Regions from separate parts of the Pseudodesulfovibrio methanolicus genome, predicted to be linked through region 2. Evidence: riboswitches for the same ligand, from Rfam matches in the RefSeq annotation. Region 2 holds a riboswitch; the other holds the start of a gene.
The links. A riboswitch is a leader RNA that binds a small molecule or an ion and turns the genes downstream of it on or off. The one in region 2 is predicted to bind cobalamin.
Positions count from the first base shown of each region.

Region 1: another riboswitch for cobalamin. It lies ahead of V8V93_RS08850 (sirohydrochlorin cobaltochelatase); the one in region 2 lies ahead of V8V93_RS16310 (ribonucleoside triphosphate reductase).

Region 1 covers NZ_CP146609.1:1,888,315-1,892,676, reverse strand. The annotation lists gene V8V93_RS08855 (chemotaxis protein CheA) at 1-1,250, shown strand, start outside; cobalamin riboswitch at 1,264-1,440, shown strand; gene V8V93_RS08850 (sirohydrochlorin cobaltochelatase) at 1,562-2,533, shown strand; gene V8V93_RS08845 (FecCD family ABC transporter permease) at 2,538-3,575, shown strand; gene V8V93_RS08840 (ABC transporter ATP-binding protein) at 3,568-4,347, shown strand; gene V8V93_RS08835 (ABC transporter substrate-binding protein) at 4,350-4,362, shown strand, end outside.
Region 2 covers NZ_CP146609.1:3,440,523-3,444,884, reverse strand. The annotation lists gene V8V93_RS16315 (hypothetical protein) at 1-182, opposite strand, end outside; gene V8V93_RS16310 (ribonucleoside triphosphate reductase) at 198-2,261, opposite strand; cobalamin riboswitch at 2,430-2,604, opposite strand; gene V8V93_RS16305 (methylenetetrahydrofolate reductase) at 2,669-3,541, opposite strand; gene V8V93_RS16300 (FmdE family protein) at 3,835-4,362, opposite strand, start outside.

The DNA.
Region 1 (4,362 bases), 1.6 Mb from region 2:
ATGCCAAGGCGGAAGCCAAGCCCGACGCCAAGGGCCCGTCCACGGCCATATCCTCCATCCGCGTGGCCACGGACCGGCTGGACCGGGTCATCGAGCTGGTCGGCAAGCTCATGGTCACCTACGCGGTCATCGCCCAGGGCGGGGCCACCAGCATGACCCAGATGGCCTCCAGCCTGCGCGAGCTGGACAACGTCATCACCCGGCTCCAGCAGGAGGTCAACGCCATCCGCCTGGTGCCGCTCAAACAGATTTTCATGCCCATGCACCGCCTGGTGAAGAGCCTGTCCCAGAAGATCGGCAAGAAGCTCGACTTCGAGGTCAAGGGCGACGACCTGGCCCTGGACAAGACCATCGTCGAATCCCTGAACGAACCCCTGGTCCACCTGCTCCGCAACGCCGTGGACCACGGCCTGGAGGACCCCGAGGGACGCAAGGCCGCGGGCAAGCCCGAATCCGGCACCGTGACCCTGTCCGCCTGGCGCAAGGGCGACAGCGCCTTTATCCAGGTCAGCGACGACGGGCGCGGCCTGGACCCGGACCGCATCCTGGCCAAGGCGCTGGAAAAGGGGTTGGCCGATCCGGACAAGGAGTACGAAACCGAGGAGATTCTCCAGTTCGTGCTCCAGAGCGGCTTCTCCACCGCCGAGAAGATCACCGACGTGTCCGGGCGCGGCGTGGGCATGGACGCCGTGGTCAACGCCATCAAGGTCGCCCTGGACGGCGAGGTGTCCATCCAGAGCACGCTGGGCAAGGGCGCGGCCTTCACCATCGTCATCCCCCTGGACCGCTCGGCCAACGAGGGCATCGTGGACGCCCTGGTCTGCAAGGTGGGCGGCGACACCTTCATCATGCCCAGCCGCGACGTGGTCGAGATCTACATGCCCCGGCGCAACGACGTGGTCGAGCTGCCCGACGGCCGCGAAACCGTGGACGTGCGCGGCGAAATCCACTCCCTGCTCCGTCTGGCCGACCTCCTGGAGCTGACCCCCGAGATCGACAACATCGAGATGGCCCAGGCCATCGTGGTCCGGGTGGGCGACTACAAGGGGGCCATCCTGGTGGACGAAGTGCTCCGCCAGCAACAGGTGGTCATCACCGGCTTCACCGTGCCGGTGCAGGAGATCTTCGACATCCCCATCCTGGGCTACGGCATGATGGGCGAATCCGACGCCCTGGTCATCGACGCCGAGGAGATGATCCAGCAGTTCCAGGACCGCATTGCCAAGGCGGCCCAATCGTCCTTGACATAAGTGCTGCCTGAAGCATAGTTCTCAAGCTTCAGGTGTCCTTGGACTCAATAGGGAATCCCGTGCGAATCGGGAGCGGACCCGCCGCCGTGACGTCCTGCCGAACCGCTGCCATTCATGCCACTGGGGTTTCCCTGGGAAGGCGGCAGCGGGAGGGACCAGCCGGAAGACCTGCCTGGAGCGCTCACAGGACTTGCCACGGTGGTACGTGGGCTTGCCGCCGAGGTATAGAAGGGAAAATACGGAACCCCCTCCTCTGAATTCGAAGAGGAAGGGGCTTTTTTTTCCCTCACCCGCCCCTTTTGGAGAACACAATGACCCTGTTCAGAAACTCCATCTTCTTCCTGCTCGCCCTGCTCCTGGCCGTCCCGGCCCAGGCCGGGCACCACGACGAGGGCCCGGTCAAACCGGCCATCGTCCTGGCCGCCTTCGGCACCTCCTATCCCGAAGCGGTCAAATCCATCCTGAACATCCAGGCCAAGGTGGAGGCGGCCAACCCCGGCGTGCCCGTGCGCCTGGCCTTCACCTCCAACATCATCCGCCGCATCTGGCAGAAGCGCCAGGACGACGCGGCCTGGAAAACGGCACACGCGGACATCCCGGAGGAGGTCCTGTACGTCAAGCATCCGCTGGCCACCATCGCGGACCTCCAGAACGACGGTTACCGCGACGTCACCGTGCAATCCCTGCACGTCTTCGCGGGGGAGGAGTTCAACGACCTGGTCGCCCTGACCGACGGGCTCAAGGCCATCCGCACCCTCAAGGCCAAGAACATGCCCTTCGCCCGGCTCGCGGTCGGCCGCCCGGCCCTGGGCATGCCCGGCACGGAATACCCCTACACAGAGGACATGGCCCGGGCGGCCAAGATCCTCAAGGTCGACGTGGACCAGGCCAGAAGGCTCGGCGCGGCCCTGGTCTACATGGGCCACGGCAACGACTTCTTCTCCACTGGCATCTATGCAGAATTCCAAAAAATATTGCAGAGCGAATACGGCTACCCGATCTTCATCGGCTGCGTGGAGGGGTACCCCGCCTTCGACGACATGGCCGCCCAACTCAAGAGGGCCGGCAAGAAGAAGGTCCTGCTCAAGCCGTTCATGATCGTGGCCGGAGACCACGCCTCCAACGACATGGCGGGCGACGAGGACGACTCGTGGAAGGTCATGCTGACCAAGCAGGGATATTCCGTGACCACCGACCTGCGCGGCCTGGGCATGCTCGACGGCTGGGCCGACATCTACGTGGACCATCTCAAGGACGCCATGGCCGAGGGCCCGGCGAAATAGGCCCATGACGAACGCCGTCTCCCGTACTCCCCTGCGCAACGGCCTGACCGTGGCCCTGCTCGCCGCCGTGCTGGCCGGGCTGGCCCTGGCCGCCTGCACAATGGGGGTCATCCACATCCCGCCGGGCGAAGTCCTGCGCGGACTGCTGGACGGCCTGCGGGGGGCGGCCGATTCACTGGGCACCACTGCGGCGGGCATTCTCTTCGACGTCCGTCTGCCGCGCATCCTGACCTGCACGGCCGTGGGCTTCGGCCTGGCCGTGGCGGGCGCGGTCTTCCAGGGGCTGTTGCTCAATCCCCTGGCCGACCCGTTCACCCTGGGCGTGTCCTCGGGCGCGGCCTTCGGCGCGGCCCTGGCCCTGCTCCTGGGGCTGGCCTTCCTGGGTCCGGCCACCCTCCCGGTCCTGGCCTTCGCGGGCGCGGCCCTGACCCTTTTCGCCGTCATCTCCCTGGCCGGGCGGGACGGCGAACTGTCCCCGGCCTCGCTCATCCTGGCCGGGGTCATCGTCTCGGCCATCCTCTCGGCGGGCATCAGCTTCATCAAATATCTGGCCGACGAACGGGTCTCGGTCATCGTCTTCTGGCTCATGGGCAGCTTCGTGGGCCGGACCCTGAGCGACGCGGCCCTGGCGGGCTGTGCCGCGCTCGCGGCCTTCGCGGTCTGCCTCTACTACGGACGCGACCTGAACATCATGAGCCTGGGCACCCGCTCGGCCCGGAGCCTGGGCGTGGACACCGGCCGGGTGCGCCTGATCCTGCTCGTGACCGCTTCCCTGGTCAGCGCGGTCTGCGTGGCCGTGAGCGGGGTCATCGGCTTTGTCGGGCTGATTGTTCCGCATCTGATGCGCATGGTCGTGGGCCCGGACAACCGCTGGCTGCTGCCCGCCTCGGGCCTGGGCGGGGCCATCCTGCTCCTGCTGGCCGACACCGTGACCCGCGCGCTGCTGCCCCACGAGGTGCCCATCGGCGTGCTCACCGCGCTCATCGGCGGTCCGGTTTTCTGCTGGATATTCAGTCGCTCCCGGAGGCTCGCCCGTGGATAGCGCCGCCTTCACCCTGCAGGGCCTCGGCTTCGCCTACGGCGACACCCCGGTCCTCCGGGACCTTGACCTGGAACTCGCTCCCGGCATGGTCCACGGGGTGGTCGGCCCCAACGGCAGCGGCAAGTCCACCCTGCTCGGTCTGCTGGCCGGACTGCTCGCGCCGGACCGGGGCGCGGTGCGCCTCAACGGCGAAGACGTCTCCGACTGCTCCCCGGCCCGGCTGGCCCGGCGCTGCGCCCTGGTCTCCCAGGACCAGGCCCTGCGCTTTCCCTTTACCGTGGCCGAGACCGTGCTCATGGGACGGCACCCGCACATCCCCCGGTTCAGCCGCCCCGCGCCCCATGACCTGCAACGCGTAGAGCAGGCCCTGGACGCCATGGACCTCCAGGCCCTGCGGCACCGCCCCGTGGCCGACCTATCCGGGGGCGAGCGCCAGCGCACCGCCGTGGCACGCGGGCTGGCCCAGGAGACCCCCGCCCTGCTCCTGGACGAACCCACCTCGGCCATGGACATCCGCCACGCCATGGCGGCCATGGACGAACTGACGCGGCTGGCCCGAGCGGGCCGCACCGTGGTGGCCGTGCTCCACGACCTGAATCTGGCCGCCCGGTACTGCGACAACCTGGTCATGCTGGACAAAGGGGCGGTTCACGCCTATGGCAACGTGTCCCGCACGCTTACTCCCGAAAACATCCTCGCGGTCTTCGGCGTGCGCGCCGCCGTTCTGGACACCGAATACGGACCGCACATCGCCTACATTCAAGGAAACTGATTTTGAAACGCCTTT
Region 2 (4,362 bases):
GTCTTGCCCCGGTCCTGGGCCAGCTTCTTCCATTTTTTCTTTTCCTTTTTCAGGGCCTCGACGGTGTGCAGCAGGTCCTGCACGGTGCGGGCGGGGTAGCCGTGCGTGGCACGGCTCCCCCTTCGCAGTTCTTCGTCGTTGTGCTGCCTGATGGAGGCGAGCTGGTTGGCGTCGAGTATCATCGGGTGTCGGATCGCCTATGCGGGCTGGCAGAAGGTTTCCCTGGAGTATTCGATGCGGTCCTTGTACTCCTCCTGCTTGCCCTTGTTCCAGCGGCCCACCGGGCGGTAGTAGCCGACCACGCGGGTGTAGACCTCGGTCTCCTTGTCGCAGGTCGGGCAGTTGAAGTGCTCGCCGTAGATGTAGCCGTGGTCCTCGCACACGGAGAAGGTCGGGGTGACCGAGATGTACGGGATCTTGGTCTTGCTCATGGCCTTGAGCAGGAAGTTCTTCACGCTCTCCTCGTTCGGGGCGGCCTCGCCCAGGAAGGTGTGGAAGACTGTGCCCCCGTTGTACAGCGTCTGGAGTTCGTTCTGGTGTTCCAGGGCGAAGAAGACGTCCGAGCTGATGCCCACGGGCAGCAGGGTGGAGTTGGTGTAGTACGGGGTCTCGCCGCCGGAGGTGTGGATGTCCGCGTACAACTCCTTGTCGATCTTGGCCAGCCGGTAGCAGGTGCCTTCGCCGGGCGTGGCTTCGAGGTTGTACAGGTTGCCGGTCTCCTCCTGGAACTGGACCACCAGCCGGCGCAGGAGGTTGAGCACCCGCTGCATCAGCCGGGAGCCGGACGGGGTTTCGAGCCCCTTGTGCAGCAGGTTCATGCACGCCTCGTGGCCGCCGATGAGCCCGATGGTCGAGAAGTGGCCCTTGAACCCGTTCTTGAGATAGCGCCGGGAGAACGGGAACATGCCCGCGTCCAGGTTCTTCTGGACCACCTTGCGCTTGAACTCCAGGGACTCCGAGGCCAGCCGGGCGTACTCGGTGACCAGATCCATGAAGTCCTCTTCGTTGTGGGCCAGGTAGGCCAGCTTGGGCAGGTTCAGGGTGACCACGCCGATGGACCCGGTCAGGTCGCCCGCGCCGAACAGGCCGCCGGTCTTCTTGCGGATCTCGCGCAGGTCCATCTGCAGACGGCAGCACATGGAGCGCACGTCCTCGGGGTTGAGGTCGGAGTTGATGAAGTTCTGGAAGTAGGGCGCGCCGTACTTGGCGGTCATCTTGAGCAGCAACTTGCCTTCCTCGGATTCCCAGGGGAAGTCCTTGGTCACGTTGTACGTGGGGATGGGGAAGGAGAAGATGCGGCCGTCCGCGTCGCCTTCGATCATGACCTCCAGGAAGGCCCGGTTGAACATGGCCATCTCTTCGGCGTACTCGCCGTATGTGGAGTCCTGAAGCTGGCCGCCGATGATGACCGCTTCCTTGGCGATGTGCGCGGGCGGCACGAAGTCCAGGGTGAAGTTGGTGAACGGCGACTGTCCGCCCCAGCGCGAGGTGGCGTTGAGGTTGTGCAGCAGCTTTTGGACCTGCTGCTTGACGTCGTGGTAGCTCAGCCCGTCGTTGCGGATGAACGGAGCCAGGTAGGTGTCCACGTTGTTGAAGGCCTGGGCCCCGGCCCATTCGTTCTGCAGGGTGCCGAGGAAGTTGACCATCTGGCCGCAGGCCGCGTCAAAGTGCTTGGCCGGGGTGGACGAGCAGCGGTCGCGCAGGTTGAACCCTTCGAGGAGCAGGTCGCGCAGTGACCAGCCGGAGCAGTATCCGGCCAGGCCGAAGGACAGGTCGTGGATGTGGAAGTAGCCGTGGGTGTGGGCCAGGCGGACCTCCTCGGGGTACTTTTCGAGCATGTACCGGGCCTGCACCGAACCGGCCATGTGCAGGATCAGCCCCTGGAAGGAGTGGGTCATGTTCGAGTTCTCGTTGACCCGCCAGTCCACGTTGTCCAGGTAGCCGTCGGTGACCTTGGCGATGTCCAGGAACGCCTCGTCCTGGGAGCGCAGCTCGCGCCGTTTCTCGCGGTAGATGATGTACCGCTCGGCCACCTTGTAGAGGCGGGCCTCCATGAGGACCTCCTGGACCATGTCCTGGACCTGTTCCTGCTCGGGGATGTCCACGTCCTTGAGCTTCTTTTCCACCTTTCCGGCCAGCCGGTCGGCGAGCAGCGGGTCCTTGATGCCGCTGCCTTTGAGGGCTTTGAAGATGGCGTTGCCGATCCGTTTGGTGGACCAGGTTTCGATGCAACCGTCTCGTTTGAGTATTTTGCTGGGCATGTACGTCTCTTGCAGGCAACGCGGAGGACGGCGCACGATCAGGGTGCGGCCGTTTGTTGAACTGCCTGCGCTGTCGCCGATGAACGGTCTCGCGGCGGAACCGCGAACCCGGCGACGGTTATCGGGTGGGCTTCATTTTCGTCCGCATGCGGGTTCCGCGATCCGCATCCGGCAGAAACGCTTCAGGTAGGTCTTCTGGCTCTCCCCGCCCGGCCCGCCTTCCCGCCTTGCGGCAGTGGCTCTCGGACCGGACCTTCATGGGGCTTACAGCGGCGGGACCGCTCCGGCTTCGCACCGGATTCCCTGTTATGGCCCGTGGGCCACCTGAAGGACATCGTGACGAGACAGAAGCTATCGCAAGCCGGGGGAGACCGCAAGGATCATTCGCCGGAATCTGCCGTCCGCGGTCAGCCTCCGAGCTCCGGGAGGCCCGCCAGGATGTCCAGGCAGATATCGGCGTTATTCAATGAATACAGATGGATGCCCGGTGCGCCCAGGTCCAGTAATTCGCGTATCTGCCGCCGGGCGATCTCAACGCCCTTGCGCCGCACGGCGTCGTCGCCACCGGCCCGGTCTGCCTCCTGGAGTTCCAGGTAGAGCTTGAGCGGGATGTTCGCCCCGCACAGGGCCAGGATGCGGTTCAGGGACGCCATGCTCAGGACCGGCAGGATGCCCGGAAGCACCGGCTCGGTCACGCCCCGGGTTTCCAGCCGACGCACCAGGTCGCGGTAGCGGCGCACGTCGAAGAAGAGTTGGGTCACGGCGAAGTCCGAACCCGCGTTGAACTTGTGGCAGGTCCAGCGCAGGTCGTCGTCGATGGACGGGGATTCCGGGTGGGCGTCCGGGTAGCAGGCCGTGGCCACGCCCATTTCCGGCCAGCCCTGCCGGACGAACTCCACCAGGTCCGAGGCGTGGCGGAAATCCTTCCATATGTCCTTGTCCTCGCCCGGCATGTCGCCGCGCAGTGCCAGGACGTCGCGGACACCCGCGTCCAGGAGGCGCTCGACGTACTCGGCGATGGACCGCTTCTCCGCGCCCACGCAGGTCAGGTGCGACATGACCGGCAGCCCGAATCGTTTATGCATCTCGGCGGCGATGTCGAGGGTGTTGTCCCGGAACGACCCGCCCGCCCCGTAGGTCACGGAGGCGAACAGCGGGTCGAGCCCCGCCAGCCGTTCCACCTGGGAAAAGAATCGCGGCCACTGCTCCCGCTCCTTGGGCGGGAAGAATTCGAGGGAAAGGGACGGGCCGTTGTCCTGGAGGCGGTCGATGATTTTCATGGCGTATCCTTTTTGAGATCGGTTGGAGCTGGGACCGGCGGCATCCGGCGCTGTCGGGAACCGGTGATAAATCTGTATATCAAGATGTATTGATATATCAAGCCGGGTCACATGGCAACCCCGGTCTGCGAGGAGGCGGGACCGTCTTGCCTGATTCGGCAACATGCTCATGGCCCGGCCGCTCGGCAAACGCCCAAAGGAAAGGCTTGGAAGGATTGCCTTCCAAGCCTTTTTGCGGGAGATCGGGCTGCGGGGGCAGGCCGGATCGGAGCGGTCGCGGTTGACCGAACGGGCTAATCGGACAGGGCGAGGGCATAGGGGTCGGCCCCGGCGCCCGCCACCTTGCCCGCCAGCGCGGCGGGACCGCTGAAGCGGCCGAGGGCTTTGATGCAGGCCAGCTTGTCCTGCATGTCCATCTGGGCGAGTTTCCAGGACATCTTGACGCGGGAGATAAAGAACAACGGGTTGCTCTTGCCGCCGGGCGGAGTGCGGTCCGCGTTGGTCACGCCGGTGAACGATTCGGACTTGGCCCAGTCGAAGCCGATAAACACGCCCTCACAGGTGTCCTTTTTCTTGTTCACGCGCATGGCGATGAGCGTCGGGGCCACACCGTCCTTGGCTCGTTTGTCGGCCGCCTTTGCCGAGAGCACGGAGTAGGCCCCGTGTTTGCCCATTGTTGCGCCATAGGCGGATTGCAGGGCGTCCATGGCGCAGATGGGCGGCGCGCCCACGAATACATAGGCATCGCCCGGTCCCAGCGGCAGGTTTTGGTCGAGGTAGGCCTTGACCATGAACCCGGCGTTCAGTCCGGGGCAGAAATG